Luteolibacter sp. Y139: one gene and its partner. The protein of the gene in region 1 interacts with the protein of each later gene in a pairwise test. Links are inferred from orthologs where the notes say so. Each region holds a gene or a part of one and is shown on either strand. Other genes may lie near its edges. The genes, in order: recJ and topB.

Region 1 (6,903 bases):
AATGGCGCCGGTGGCAATCCGCAGGTCGGTGGCTCGATCAGCGAGCAGGAGATCTGGCTGTGGAATGACAAGGCTCAGCAGAGCCGCCTTCAGACGCTCAACGTCTTCCGCTACATGTGGCTCGGCAAGCTGCTGGAGAATCTCTATGAGCCGACTTCGTCCGAAGCGGCGGTGCGCGTGGCCAACCACCTCGGCAAGGCATTCTCCGAAACCTGGCTTGGACTCTACGCCGTGTTGGAGAAGAAGACCAAGGAAGCGAAGGATCCCGGCGCTCCGGATGTCCTCGAAGCGTGGGACGAGTTCGTGGATAGCATGCGCCGCGAGTTCCGCGAGAACCCGCGCATGGCCCAGCTCGCCTCCAAGGCGGAGAGCGAATACCTTTTCCCCTACGCCAAGGAGAACGACGCCCGCCGCATGCTGTCGCGTGAGCGTCGCCGCATCGAACGCGAGGCCGGCGAGCAGAAGGACCTGGTGGCCGATTCGCTCAAGCGTGAGGCCGACCTGATTCACAAGAATAACTCGGCCGGCGCGGCGAAGGAAATTTCCGAACTTTACGACAAGTCGCTGCGCCAATACGGCGGTAGCATCACCGGCTTCAAGCGGATGGCGGAGGACTACTTCTCGTTCTGCAAGGACGACCCGGAAACCGCCCGCAAGGCCGCCCGCGATATCGAGCTCGCCTTCATGCGGGTGGTGGAAACCGGCTCCAAGGATTGGTTCCGCGCCAACACCGAGACCGGCATCTACAAGATGATTTGCGGCTATTACCGCACCGCCGGTGACGAGGCGAAGGCCGTGAAGCTGGAGAAGCGCTACGAACGCCTGCTGCGCGATGCCGAGAGGGGCGCGCTGTGAGTCGAGTTGGGCTCAGCTGACCTGCCGCCACTATGACTTGAGCACCGGTGGCCAGTGAGCGGCTTCCCAGATGGCGGCGGCGAGGGCGGTCATCAGCACATCCAGCTTCTTCGGCCGGAGCTTCTTGCCGCTCTGTTTTTCGAGGAAGAACATCATGTCCGCCGCTGCCTCGCAGAGCGCAGGCTGGCGGGTCTCTTCAAAAATGCGCTGCGCGTAGTCGGCGAGGTCTTCCTGATCGTCGCCGCTTCTCATCCAAGCTTCGTAGCGGGCAAGCATTCGCTCGGTGTCCGGCTCATATCCCGGCGGCTGGTCGGGATGCAGAGCGCCGAGTGCGGCGAGAACGGTGCTTTGCAGCGTCTCCAGCTCGTTCGCATTCAGCTTGTCGGGGAGGTCGTTGAAGGCATCCAGCACATCGGCCAGGCGGATCTCAAGGCGGTTCCAAAGAGCCTCGTCGCCGGTGGCCGCTTGGAGCCGGTCGTCGAGTTCGGGGCTATCCAGCATTTCCTGCGGGGGCAGGGGATCGAGCGGGATCGCGTCGTCGAAATCCGCCTCGTCTTCATCCAGAAAGCCGAGCGGAGGAGGCGGGAGGATCAGCTCCTCAAGGCGTATTTCTCCGAGCAGCAGGTTGGAATCGATGTCCATTCCGACCGTGCGGCGCAGCCGGTCGCCGGAGCGGATGAACTCTTTCAAAAGTCGCACCAATCGCGGACGCAGCACCGGGTCCGCCGCTGCTTCACGGGGTGTTTTGCCACCCAGCTCGGGCTGGGGATGGTCGGCGAGCACCTCGGCTCCGTCGTCCAAGGTCGCGACGCTTGCGCGGAAGGCATCCGGCACCAAATCCAGATCATATTTCGCTGAGGGATCGCGGCGTGCGGATTCGATCGCCCGGAACGACTCGCCCAAGAGAATCATGTGCTCCAGCATCCAGAGCTCACGGCCTTCCGCCGGTGCGCCAAGGTGATCGAGCAGGGCCGCGAACGCTTCCGCAGGATCCTGCGTGCCCATTGCCGGCATCGTGACCGCTCCGCCGCTCAGCCTCTGACCGGTGGGCAGGGCATACACCCAGCCGAGCAGGATTTCGTAGCGATCCACCCGGCTGGCAACGCCCGGGTCGATCACGGCAAAGGTGGGCGATTCAGGGTCCAGCAGGTCCACGGCGTTGCAGGTCAGCTCGTCCACGACGCCCCGGAATTCCAGCAGAGCCGGTCGCAGCGTCTGGAAATGGCCCAGCATCACGGCCTCGTCATTTTTCCAATCCCGGGCGAAGCCCTCGGCCAGCCACTTCGCCAGCCGTCCTTCACCGATCAGGTGCCAGGTGAGGAGTGCCTGGGTGGTAAAATCGTCGCCCTGGTTCATCGCGTCGGCCATTTCACGGACCTGCGATGGCGTCAGTTCGGCGATCAGCTTCCGGCCGAGCAGACCGAAGACCTTGGCTTCCAGCGCTTCGAAATGCTCGGCGTGGTTGGCGGCAGCGAAGGGATTGTGCGGGCAGGTCACCGGGCAGGCGATGCTGCTATTCCGGCCGCGTCCACACTCTTCCGGAGTGATCTCGCCGCCCTTGGCGGGGCAATCCCGCTGTTTTTTCCGTTTCGCCTCACCCATGGCGGGAGGCTGTGGCTGGCCTGCCGCAGGGTCGATGCCAAATCGCCGTTAGTCCGGCTGACGGACATGCGGGCTTGAGTGGCACGCTGGGCGCTGACTAAGGTCCGCAACACCCGAATGCGCGCTCCTCCCGCCGACTGGATTCTCCGCGGCGACCCTTTCCACTCCAATGGAAACGGTCGGGGCCACGCCTTTCCAGCCATCCTGGAGCATTTGATACGCCAGCGGGGCCTCCCGGCTGGTGACGATCTCGAAACCTTTCTCCGCCCGAAACTGCGAGATCTGGCCGACCCTTTTGAGGTCACGGAGATGCGGCCGGCCGTCGAGCGCATCCTCCGCGCAGTCGATCGGGGCGAAAAGGTCTGCATTTACGGCGATTATGACGTGGATGGCGTCACCTCGATCGCGGTGATGCGCCGCCTGCTTCACGCCTATGGGCTGGAGCCACGGCATTTCATCCCGCGGCGTAGCAGTGAGGGCTACGGGCTGAGCTGTGCCGCGCTGGCCCGCTGCATGGTCGAGGGCCCGAAGCCGGACCTGCTGATCGCGGTCGATTGCGGCACCGTTTCGCTGGATGAAATTGCCGCCCTGCGGTCCGATGGGGTCGACGTCATCGTGGTGGATCACCACGAGCCCAGCCCCCGTGGCCGCCCGGACGTGGTCGCGCTGGTAAATCCCAAGTGCGGCAGTGGTCCGACCTATCTGTGCGCCGCCGGCGTCTGCTTCAAGCTGGCCCACGCCATGGTCAAGGAGCGGCCGGCACCGAATTTCGATCTCAAGGAACTGCTTGAACTGGTGGCGGTTGCGACCATCGCTGACATCGTCCCGATGATCGGGGAAAATCGCCTGCTCGTCCGCCACGGGCTCAAGCGCCTGCCGCTGACCCTCAATCCGGGCCTCCAGGCACTCCAGGAAGTCTCGGGCATGAATGGCAAGGCGACCTCGATGGACGTCGGCTTCCGGATCGGCCCGCGCCTGAATGCTGCCGGCCGCATGGACGTGCCGGAAGACGCGCTGGCTACCCTGCTGACCGACTGCAAGAGGCTCGCCCGGACGCTCGCGGAGAAGCTCGACGACTATAACAAGCGCCGCCAGACTCACGAGACCCAGATCCGTCGCGAGGCGATGGAGATGCTGATGGCGACTTTTGATCCGGTAAGGGACCCCGTCATCGTGCTCGGCTCACGGACCTGGCATCCCGGCGTCGTGGGCATCGTCGCGTCGCGGCTGATGCGGCAATTCCACAAGCCCACGTTTGTCGTGGCCATTGATGCCGAAGGTGTTGGCAAGGGCAGCGGACGTAGCATCGAGGGCGTCTCGCTGGTTCAGGCGATCAATGCCTGCCGCGGGCACCTGCTCGCCGGCGGTGGTCATGACATGGCGGCCGGTCTCTCCATTGCCGAGGACAACATGGACGCTTTCCGCTCGGACTTCGCCGACTTCGTCCTGAGCAATACCGCCCCGGAGCAGCGCCAGCCCAAGTTGTGCGTGGATGCTGAAATCTCCTTTGATCAGCTCTCGCTGGAATTCCTCGCCGACTACGAGCTGCTCCAGCCCTTCGGCAATGGCAACCCGCAGCCGATCTTCATGGCCCGCAGCGTCCACCTTAGCCGCCCGCCGGTGCACATGAAGAACCAGCACCTGCGCCTGAACCTTCGCCAGGGCTACCACGAGCAGGATGCCGTCTTTTTCGGTGGCGGCGAAGTCGCCCTGCCTGATCCGCCGTGGGACATTGCATTTACCATCGACCGCAACTGCTTCCGCGGCCGGACGACCTTGCAGATCATCATCCAGGACGTGCGGGCGGCGCAGTGACCTGAATCACACCGTCAATCTCGCTACCCGCGGCCTCACCAGCCGCTCGTAGTCGTGCCATGACATCTTGATCAGCTCGATATGCGAGCCGGCGTTGAAGACGATCTCTCCTTCCGCCGCCAAGTCCGGGGAGACGTAGGTGGACATGTCGTAGAGATTTCCAAAGGGCGGCATCGCCCCGGGCTCGCAGTCTGGGAAGCGGCGCTTGAAAAGATACTCGGGAGCCAGCTCCACATCATCGGTAGCGGCCAAGTCGTGCAGTTCTTCCAGCCTTAGCCGTCGGTTTGACGGCACCACAGCCATGGCCAAAGCCCCGTCGAGCGTTACCATGACGGTCTTTGCCAGGACGTCGGGAGGCACATGGGCATTCCGTGCGATCTCGGCAGCCGTGAAAGCAGGTGAGTGGGTGATGGTGATGTATTTGACGTTCCTCGCGTCGAGGAAGGCTTTGAGTTTTTTCGATAGCATGGCGGAACCCTCGCTTTCCATGGGCCGGATGCTCGCTCTCTGGTGGAGGGCATCGCGGCGGGTTGAAAATCACGCGGCTGACCGGCATTGCGCGGGGACCGTGAAACGTCTGTCCGACCGCATGTGAATCTAACCACCGGTAAGCCCGGTCCCTGCATGGGTCAAATGACACCCGGGCAAAACGAACAACGCCTGCACCGGTGAACGGAGCAGGCGTGAGGAAAGAAGTGAGCCGGGCGATTTTTCCAAGTCATCGCTCATCCTCTTCAGGCTTTGCGATCTGATTCCGACTCGGTTCGTCCGGCTCTGGGAAGACTGGTCGCACTGCTCGGAAATCACGCAACGTGTTTCTTCGATCTTTGCGGAGATTTTTTCGTGGCGGGTGTGGGCGTCATCCAGTCTTGCCTCCCATGGCGGTTCCGGGTTCCGCTGGCTGTGCCGATGAAGGAAACGCTGGCCGAACTTGAGCGTTGGGGCGCCGACGTGATCTTCGGTCGCGCCAAGGGCTTTCGCGCCAGCATGATGCGGCTCGCGATGAGCCTGCTCTCCGGCGTTTATCGCGGCGTGGTCCAGGCGCGGCTGCTCGTTTACCGGCGTCGCTGGCGACAGCAGCATCACCTCGGCACGCTCGTCGTCAGCATCGGCAACCTCACGGTGGGTGGAACGGGAAAGACACCAGTGGTCGAGCTGCTCGCCCGCACCCTGCGCGATGAAGGCCGCCGGGTCGCGATCCTCAGCCGCGGCTACAAGAGCCGCCGCCTGAAGACTCCCCAGAATTGGAAGGACAAGGACGGCAACAAGCTGCCCGCCGAGAAGATGCCGAAGGTGGTCTCCACCGGTCGGGCGCTCCTGCTCGACTCGAAGTTCGCCGGTGACGAGCCCTTCATGCTCGCTCGCAATCTCAACAACGTGGCCGTGGTCGTGGACAAGGACCGCGTGAAAGGCGGCCGCTTCGCCGTCGGCCAGCTCGGCGCGGACACGTTGGTGCTGGATGATGGCCTCCAGTATCTCCACCTCGCTCACGGCATCGATATCGTGCTGGTGGACCGCAGCGCCCCCTTTGGCACCGGCGCGATCCTGCCACGCGGCACCCTGCGCGAACCACCGCGCAATCTCTGCCGCGCCAGCTACATCCTCATCACGAAGTGCGATGGCACGTCAAATGACGCGCTCATCGAACGCCTCCGCCGTTACAATCGGGTCGCGCCGATCATCGAGTGCACCCACGGCCCGCGCTATCTTGAGGAAGTCTTCACCGGCGAGCGCCAGGAGCTCGATTTCCTGAAGGACAAGTGGACTGCTGCGATCAGCGGGATCGCGGTGCCGGAAGGCTTCGAGCGTAGCGTGGAGAAGCTCGGTGCGCGCGTGGAAATCCGCCGGCGCTTCTCCGATCACCATCGCTTCTCACGCCGCGAGATCGACAAATTCATGGAGCGCTGCATCGAGCGCGACATGGAGCTGGTGGTCACCACCGAAAAGGACGCCGTGCGTTTTCCGAAGCCGAAGGAACTCACCGTGCCGATCTATTTCCTCCGCATCGAGGTGGAGATCCTCAAGGGCCACGATGCATGGAGTGATTTGATCGCGAGGCTTTGCCATCCCGGTGCACCGGGTGATCCGGTGCTGAGACATCGTGACGCCTACGCGATGTAGTGGCGAAGGAGACGGTGATCAGTGAAGAGCGATCGCCTGCTGGGTCTGTCTGGTCATGACGACTTTGGACTGGTTTCGACGGATGCCACGGGCGACAGTGCAGGCAAGGTCCCGGCCCCTCCATCATGTGCCTTCCCCTCCGGCCTTTGGTTGCCACCGTGCTGATCGCCGCCAGCACCCGCTTGCCGGCCCCCGAGACGTCCATCGGGGCAGGCCCTGGCACCGTTCGCATCTATCTGTTGGCGGACCCCTGGCATACCGGCTTGGCCTTCGAACTCCACTGGCTTGAAGAATGGGGCTACATCAAGCCGACGGAAATCGGCACCCATGAGTTTGTTTCGATGAGCTGGGGCAATGAAGTCGCGTACGTGCAGGAGCGTTGGCTCACCCCGGGTCAGGTCTTGCGCGCCTTGTTCACCCCTTCACCCTCCGTGATGGAGTGCATTCCATTCGACTGGAAGGTTGAGGAAGTTTGCCTTCACCAACGCATCTACGTGGCGGAAGTCCCGG
Region 2 (7,125 bases), on another replicon or contig:
GCGCTCGATCTTTGTTCTCTTCTTGGGATGGCCGGGAATGATCCTCTGGCTTTGCGGCTTTGTCACCTTCATCGGCAGCGTCGCTGCCACGTCGGTCGGCTTGGACATCTTTTGGCCTGACGGAGCAATCCACATTGGAGCATCGGCGGCGGTTTCCTGCGTTGGCTTCCTGATGTTCCACGCCGGCAGATTTCTCACCGGGGCGCACTACGAACTCCTTCCCACCAGACGACTTCCCGCACTCATCGGCTACCAATTCACGGCGTTTCTGCTCGGAGGAATCTTCATAGGTTGCCTGTCTGGCCTAGTAGTCGACCTGTTCAGCGGAACCTTTGATTTGCGACTGGCCGCCATGATCCTCGTCGCCGCCTCGGGTTGCATTGCCATTACCGTGTTTTACCGTTCCCACAGAAAAAAATGGGTCTCGGAAGAGAAGGAAGAACGCTTCTGAAACCACCCACCTGCCGGGCGATCCGGGTCCATTTCCGCAAATTTTTCCCTACGGGATCCTAGCCGGTCTCAGGAAGCCGTTGCCAAGTTGCCCCCGGCCCGCCTAGCGCCTTACCATCAGACGCCATGCCTCCGTTTGTCCGCGCCATCGCATTCCTCCTCATCGGGATTCCCGGCGGCCTCATGTGGATTGTCGGGATGGTCTCTTGCCTCTTCTCCTCTTGGGCGCTCGTGAAATGTCCGCCCGGCGAGCAGCTCCCGGCGCTCATTTTTTTGGCAGGATCAGTCGTCTGCTCTGCGATCGGCTTCGCCATGGTCGCCACCGTGGAGATGATCAATGGCGGCAAGCGGTATCGGATGCCACGTGCGAGGCTCCCCGGCTATCTCGGCCTCGAGCTACTCGAGGGGTTGCTGGCCGTCGCAGTCGTGGGCGGTGCCCTCGCCGCAATGTGCTCGCTTGCGGACAAAAAAGCGATGCTCTGCTTGGTTTGGACGTTATTTGAGGCAATCATGATTCTCTTGCTGGTGACAACCCACCGAACCCTCCGGTCAAAGGGGAGCATCTGGCGCGCGGAATCGACTTCCCCGATTGGCACCGGCAGCTAGGAAGGAGGGCCCGGGATGGACAGGATCGAAGAAATAGAAGCACCAGTCGCGATGCCGCGCGCGATTCGGGTCATGGCCACCATGCTGCTCGGCCTGCCCAGCGTGCTCATGTGGCTGGGAGGCCTCTTCGCCACGATGGCGAGCATGGTTTACCTAATCGCCATGCCCTCGGCAGGACGGCTCATCAGCTTGAAATGGCTCTGGGCATCCCTCATGACAAATCTCATCGGCTATACGATGGTAGCAACGGTCTCGTGGCTGAATGGTTCCCACCACTACCGGATGCCGGGCCACCGGCTGCCAGCCTATGTGGCCATGGAAATCCTCGATCAGCTCCTCGCCGCGGTCTCGGTGGGGTTTTTCGTCCTGTCCATGATTTCCCTTTTCACCGGGGAGCCGGCTTTCCCGCTGCTCTGGATCTTGTTTTCGGTGTCGGGATTCGTCCTTTTGGGGTTCTCCATGCGATTGAGGACGAAATTGGCGAATGGCTGGCGGGACGAGCTTCTGGCGGGCCCGGAGGGAGCAAAACCGCTGTATTAATAAGGGGAAATGCCGGCGGGCAAAATTTTCATCCCCTACGGGGATTGGCCGCCGGTTTCAGGAATGCCCTTGCCAAGTTGGCCCCGGCACGTCTAGTGCGTCGCCGTCGACCGACCTGCCGAATTTCATGGGTAAAATCCTTATCATAGCTGAAAAGCCCTCCGTGATGACCGACCTGAGCAAGGCTTTGGCCAAGGCTCTGGGGAAGTTCGAGAAGGAGGGATCCGGCCGTGATTCGTGGTTTGAGAACGACAACGCGATCATCACCTCGGCCGTCGGCCATTTGGTCGAATTGCGCATGCCGACCGGCCCGAACGGCAAGAAACTGCCTTGGAAATTCGAGGTTTTGCCGGCGATTCCCGACCGTTTCGAGCTCGATCCAATCCCGGATTCCGAGGCCCGATTGAAACAAGTGCTCAAGCTGGCCAAGCGCAAGGATGTCGACCAAGTCGTCAATGCCTGCGACGCCGGCCGCGAGGGCGAGCTGATTTTCCGCTACATCATGGACATCGGCGGGATCCAGAAGCCGGTGAAACGGCTGTGGATGCAGTCGATGACCAACCAGGCGATCATCGATGCCTGGGAAAAACTCCGCTCCGACGAGGAAATGCGCCCGCTGGCCGATGCCGCGAAGTGCCGCTCCGAGTCCGACTGGCTGGTCGGCCTGAACGCGACCCGCGCCCTGACTTGCTTCCGCTCCCGCCACGGTGGCTTCAACATCACCGCCGCCGGCCGGGTCCAGACGCCGACGCTGGCGATCCTGTCCGCCCGTGAAGCCGAGATCCAGGCCTTCAAGCCGAGCGCCTATTATGAAGTGCACGCCACCTTCGGCGTCGCTGCTGGCGACTACCTCGGCAAGTGGATTGACGAGGCTTTCAAGCGGAACGAAGCCAACCCACACGGCCGCCCGGAGCGGATTTGGGACCTGACCGCAGCGGAGGCAGTCAAGGCCCGCTGCGATGGGAAGACCGGCACCGTTTCCGAGGAGAAGAAGGCGCAGTCACAGATCTCCCCGCAGCTTTACGACCTGACCACGCTGCAACGCGAGGCTCCGTTCACCGCAAAGGGCACGCTCGCCATCGCCCAGGCGCTGTACGAGAAGCACAAGATGATCACCTACCCTCGTACCGACTCCCGCTACCTGCCGGAGGACTACGGGGACACCGTGCGCGAGACCTTGCGCGACATCGCCAGCTCCGACCTCGGCGTGGCGAAATACGCCCGGGCCGTGCTTGATGGGAAACAGGAGAGCGGGCCGCGTTTCCACAAGTCGAAGCGCGTGTTCGATTCGAAGAAAGTCTCCGATCACTTTGCGATCATCCCGACCGGCAAGTTCGTGAAGCTCAGCGACACCGAGGAGAAGCTCTACGACATGATCGTGAAGCGTTTCATCGCCGTGTTCTTCCCGAGCGCGGAGTTCGAGCAAACCACCCGTCTGACCCGCATCGCGACCGGCGACATCACGGACACTTTCAAAACCGAAGGCCGCGTGCTGGTGAAGCCCGGTTACCTCGAAGTCTACGGTCGCCGCCCCGGTGTCGCTTCCGGCAAGGACGAGCTCACCCAGGTCGCTGCCGGTGAGAAAGCCCCGGTGAAGGAAATCGAGGTGAAGCACGAGCAGACCAAGCCGCCCGCCCGCTTCACGGAATCCACGCTTCTTTCCGCCATGGAAGGCGCCGGCAAGCTCGTCGATGACGAGGCGCTGGCCGAAGCCATGTCCGAGCGCGGCCTCGGCACGCCTGCCACCCGCGCAGCGATCATCGAAGGCCTCATCGCGCAGAAATACATCGTCCGCGATGCCCGCGACCTGCACGTCACGCCGAACGGCATGCGGCTGATCCACATCCTGAATGAGATGCAGATCGCCGGCCTGACCTCGCCCGCCATGACCGGCGAGTGGGAGTACAAGCTGCGGCAGATGGAACACGGCCAACTCCAGCGCGCCGCGTTCATGAAGGAGATCGAGGACTACACGAAGGACATCGTGGTCCGTGCCAAGTCTCTCGCTGCCGAGATCAAGAATCGCGCCTTCCCCGACCTCCAGGCCACCTGCCCGAAGTGCGGGACCGAGGGACTCAAGCAGACCGACGAATCCTACGAGTGCCGGACGCCCGACTGCGGCTTCAAGGCGAAGAAGTACATCGCCGGCCGCCTGATTTCGGAAGACGAGGCACGCGAGCTTTTCAGCAAGCGCCTGGTCGGCCCACTGGAAGGCTTCAAGAGCAAGTTCAACAAGCCCTTCGATGCGGCGCTGGAGCTCGACGACAAGTTCAAGATCAACTTCGTCTTCGGCGACAAGGACGAGCCCGATGTGGAACTCACCGACGAAATGATCGTCGGCACGGCATCGCTGGCGGATGGCCGTCAGGTGAAGATCTACGGCACGGAGAAGGCCTACTTGATTCCCGAGCTGAAGACCAAGAAGGACCCCGAAGGTGTGCGCATCGGCAAGACCATCCTCCAGAAGGAAGTCCCGCAGGAGCAGGTGGTCAAGATGCTGGCCGAGGGCAAGACCGAGCTGATCAAGGGCTTCGTCTCGAACAAGACCAAGCGCGGCTTCGATGCTTTCCTGACCTTCTCCCTGGCCGACGGCAAGGTAGGCTTCGAGTTCCCGCCGCGTGCGCCGAAGGCGGCGAAGGGAAGTTGAGCCTGGCCGGTCGTTCGGATGGCGCGCGGAAGCACTCCGCTAATCCGGTATGCCTATAGGCGGAATTAGCGGAGTAGCGGAATTCGCACCTCCCTGAAGATCCTTCGGTTTTCCTTTAGCCGAAGAATTGTGTCCCTCCAGTTGGAAGGAATCCCCCACTTGATCGCCGCCCACATTGCCGGTGCGGTCCGCACCCAGCCGGAACGACGCAGTCGTCCCGCTACCATCTGCGGGAACCCCGCGATTCGAAGCACATGGTGGGCAATGGGAGAATTCCGCATTACGCGATCACGGTATTGTCGTGATCTAACGACTCCGGCGTTGGCCCGATTTTCGCTCTGACGACGCCTGAGCTCCGCTTCCGTTCAAAATCCGCCGATTTTGGACCTCACACGGGCTCTATAAGATTCACTTGAATCAAACATCTACAGCAGGTCGACATAATCTAACATTTAACACACCTTAATAAAACACTCGGAAACCCTTATTCCACGTGGAATCAAGGCCTTGAAATACCTCATCCCCGGGAATATCGGCCTCCCGTCATCATATACCATGCAAGGCTTTTTCTCTCACAAAAACGTCTTGCTAGTTAAACCATTCTCCCCTCTACTCCGCCCGTCCCTCACCGGACACCCGAGCGAAAGGTTCCCCCCAGCCCGCCGCGAAGGAACATATGGACTGACCGACGGATTCCCCCCAATCCCGAGAGAAGTTCCGAGACACCCGGCAGCTTGATTCCCCCCGATCCACGCCGCCGACTTCCCCCCCGAAGTGTGTGTGTCGACCGTGTCAGCCGCCCGGCGGGTCAGCTCCCCGATCCGCCGGGCGGACTGCTCCGGAAAATCCAGCCGCCCTTTGCCGGGCGGCTTTTTTTGGCCGGGTGACCTTTTTAGCCGAGGCGGGCGCGGCCCTTGCGCCGGGTGGGGATCCGGTCTTTCCTCCGGCGCCCATGGTCCGTTTCACTCTCTTCGGCGTCCCGGTTGAAATCCAACCGTGGTTCTGGCTCGCCACCGCCTACTTCAGCGGAGGCCTCTTCAGCGCCACGCCGGAGGCGATGCAGTACGTGCTGATCTTCGTCCTCGCTGCCACGATTTCGATCCTGGTTCACGAGTTCGGTCACGCCCTGACCGGCCGACGGCTGGGCGGTGGCTACGCGACGATCCAGCTGTGGGCTCTGGGCGGCTTGGCCACCAACCATGGTGGACGATTCACGCGAAGCGGCCGATTCTGGATGATCGCCGCAGGCCCCGGGGCGGGCTTTCTCCTGGGGGGCCTGATCTTCGTGATCCTTGTGTCCATGTTCGGCGTTCACGACGCCGCCACCTTCGCGGGTTTCTCGCTATTCGGAATTACCGACTCTGCCGTCTCCTCGGAAACGATGGAGTTCATTCAGAACCGCCCGCCGCTGATGTCGCTGCTCAACAGCATGCTGTGGATCAACTTCTGGTGGGGAATCCTCAACCTGTTGCCGATCCTGCCCCTGGACGGCGGCCAGATCGCCCAACTGTTCGTGACGCCGCAGAAGCGGGCCTTCCAAATCAGTGTGGCGACGGCGGTGGCCGCAGCCATCCTGGGATTCGTGTGGCGGGACTCCACCTACACGATCTTCTTTTTCGGCTACCTCGCCTGGAAGAACTACCAGGCGATGAAGGAGTATCACTGGCAGTGATTCGACTCACGCCAGCAGCAGGCGGGCGGCGACGAGGAGCGAGAAGACGATCACCATCCACTCGAAGATCCGCTGCGAGACGCGCTGGACCAGCCACTTGCCAACCCAGATCCCGACGAAGATGGCAGGCAGGCACTTCAGGTTGTCCAGCAAGGTGGCCCGGGTGATGAGGTTGAAGCTGCCGCTGAGCGGGACCTTGATCAGATTGACCAGCAGGAAGAAGCGCGCGCCGATGCCAAGCAGCTCCATCTTCGGGATGCGGCGGGAAAGCAGGTAGAGCTGGATGACGGGCCCGGCCGCATTCGCAAGCATGGTGGTGATGCCTCCCGTGACGCCGGCAGCGGTGCCGAAGGCCCGCGAGTTCGCCATGCGCTCGGCGAAGTCCGGCTTCCACGCGCGCAATGCCTGCAGGGCGACCATTCCCATGATGCAGCCGCCGATCACGCGGCGGGCGATCTGATCGGATCCCTGTTGGGTGAGGATCACTTTCAGCAGCCAGATGCCAATGGCCAGCCCGACGAGTGTGGCGGGCAGGAGTTTCCAGACCGGCTTCCACGAGGCGTGCTTGCGAAAGGCCGGATAGACCGCGAGGTCCGCGGCGATCAGCAGCGGCAGCATGATGCCGGTCGATGGGACAGCCCCATACAGCTCGGCCATGATGAAGACGGCGATCAACGAGATGCCGCTGAAGCCAGCCTTCGACATGCCGATGCAAAAGGCCGCCAGCATGGCGAGGGCTAGGGCAGCGGGACCATCGGGCACGGCAAGGCCTTACGTGGCCACCTCAAGCGGAGCAAGTGCCGCGCATGGCACCTCAGGGAAGAGTTACCTCCACGATGCCAAAGACCCGCGGCGTGATCGCCGGATTCCGAGGCTCGGACATGATCACGCGCTCCCAACCGGGGCTGACGGGAGTGACGGTGACTGTCCCCACCATCGGGACGAATGATCCGGGAGAAACGGAGGTCGAGGCCTTCGGGGTGTAGGTCAAGCCACTGCCGATCCGCCGCAGATACTCGACGCGCAGCACCGCCTGCGCCCCGCTGCCGACCAGACGGAATGCCGGCAGTCCCACGGTTCCCGTCCCGGGTATCAGGCACCGCGTATCGGCACGGTCGCCATCGAGATTGAAGGCGTATTTGAGGAGATTCGGCACGCTGTCTTGGAAAGGAATAGCCGTCGATTGCGCCGCGGGCCCGGTCAGGCCCTC

Evidence for each region.
Region 2: the proteins of recJ (region 1) and topB interact in binary tests that used the Escherichia coli proteins (3 or more experiments, as listed by UniProt). The link is inferred for Luteolibacter sp. Y139 from one-to-one orthologs.

The regions. Positions count from the first base shown.
Region 1 is NZ_JBBUKT010000009.1:168,132-175,034, forward strand. Bases 2,040-4,923 are described here. They hold recJ (single-stranded-DNA-specific exonuclease RecJ), read left to right. Parts: upstream 2,040-2,574; coding sequence 2,575-4,272; downstream 4,273-4,923. Other genes in these bases: WKV53_RS20705 (hypothetical protein), read right to left, coding at 2,040-2,457; WKV53_RS20715 (aminoacyl-tRNA deacylase), read right to left, coding at 4,279-4,740. Outside these bases: WKV53_RS20700 (transglutaminase-like domain-containing protein), read left to right, coding at 1-855; more of WKV53_RS20705, read right to left, coding at 886-2,039; lpxK (tetraacyldisaccharide 4'-kinase), read left to right, coding at 5,182-6,393; WKV53_RS20725 (DUF2459 domain-containing protein), read left to right, coding at 6,519-6,903. UniProt on the Escherichia coli protein: Single-stranded-DNA-specific exonuclease.
Region 2 is NZ_JBBUKT010000008.1:194,149-201,273, reverse strand. Bases 1,378-4,483 are described here. They hold topB (DNA topoisomerase III), read left to right. Parts: upstream 1,378-1,723; coding sequence 1,724-4,243; downstream 4,244-4,483. Other genes in these bases: WKV53_RS19505 (hypothetical protein), read left to right, coding at 1,378-1,596. Also shown: WKV53_RS19515 (hypothetical protein), read left to right, coding at 38-451; WKV53_RS19510 (hypothetical protein), read left to right, coding at 577-1,056; more of WKV53_RS19505, read left to right, coding at 1,129-1,377; WKV53_RS19495 (M50 family metallopeptidase), read left to right, coding at 5,196-5,915; WKV53_RS19490 (sulfite exporter TauE/SafE family protein), read right to left, coding at 5,922-6,677; WKV53_RS19485 (hypothetical protein), read right to left, coding at 6,730-7,125.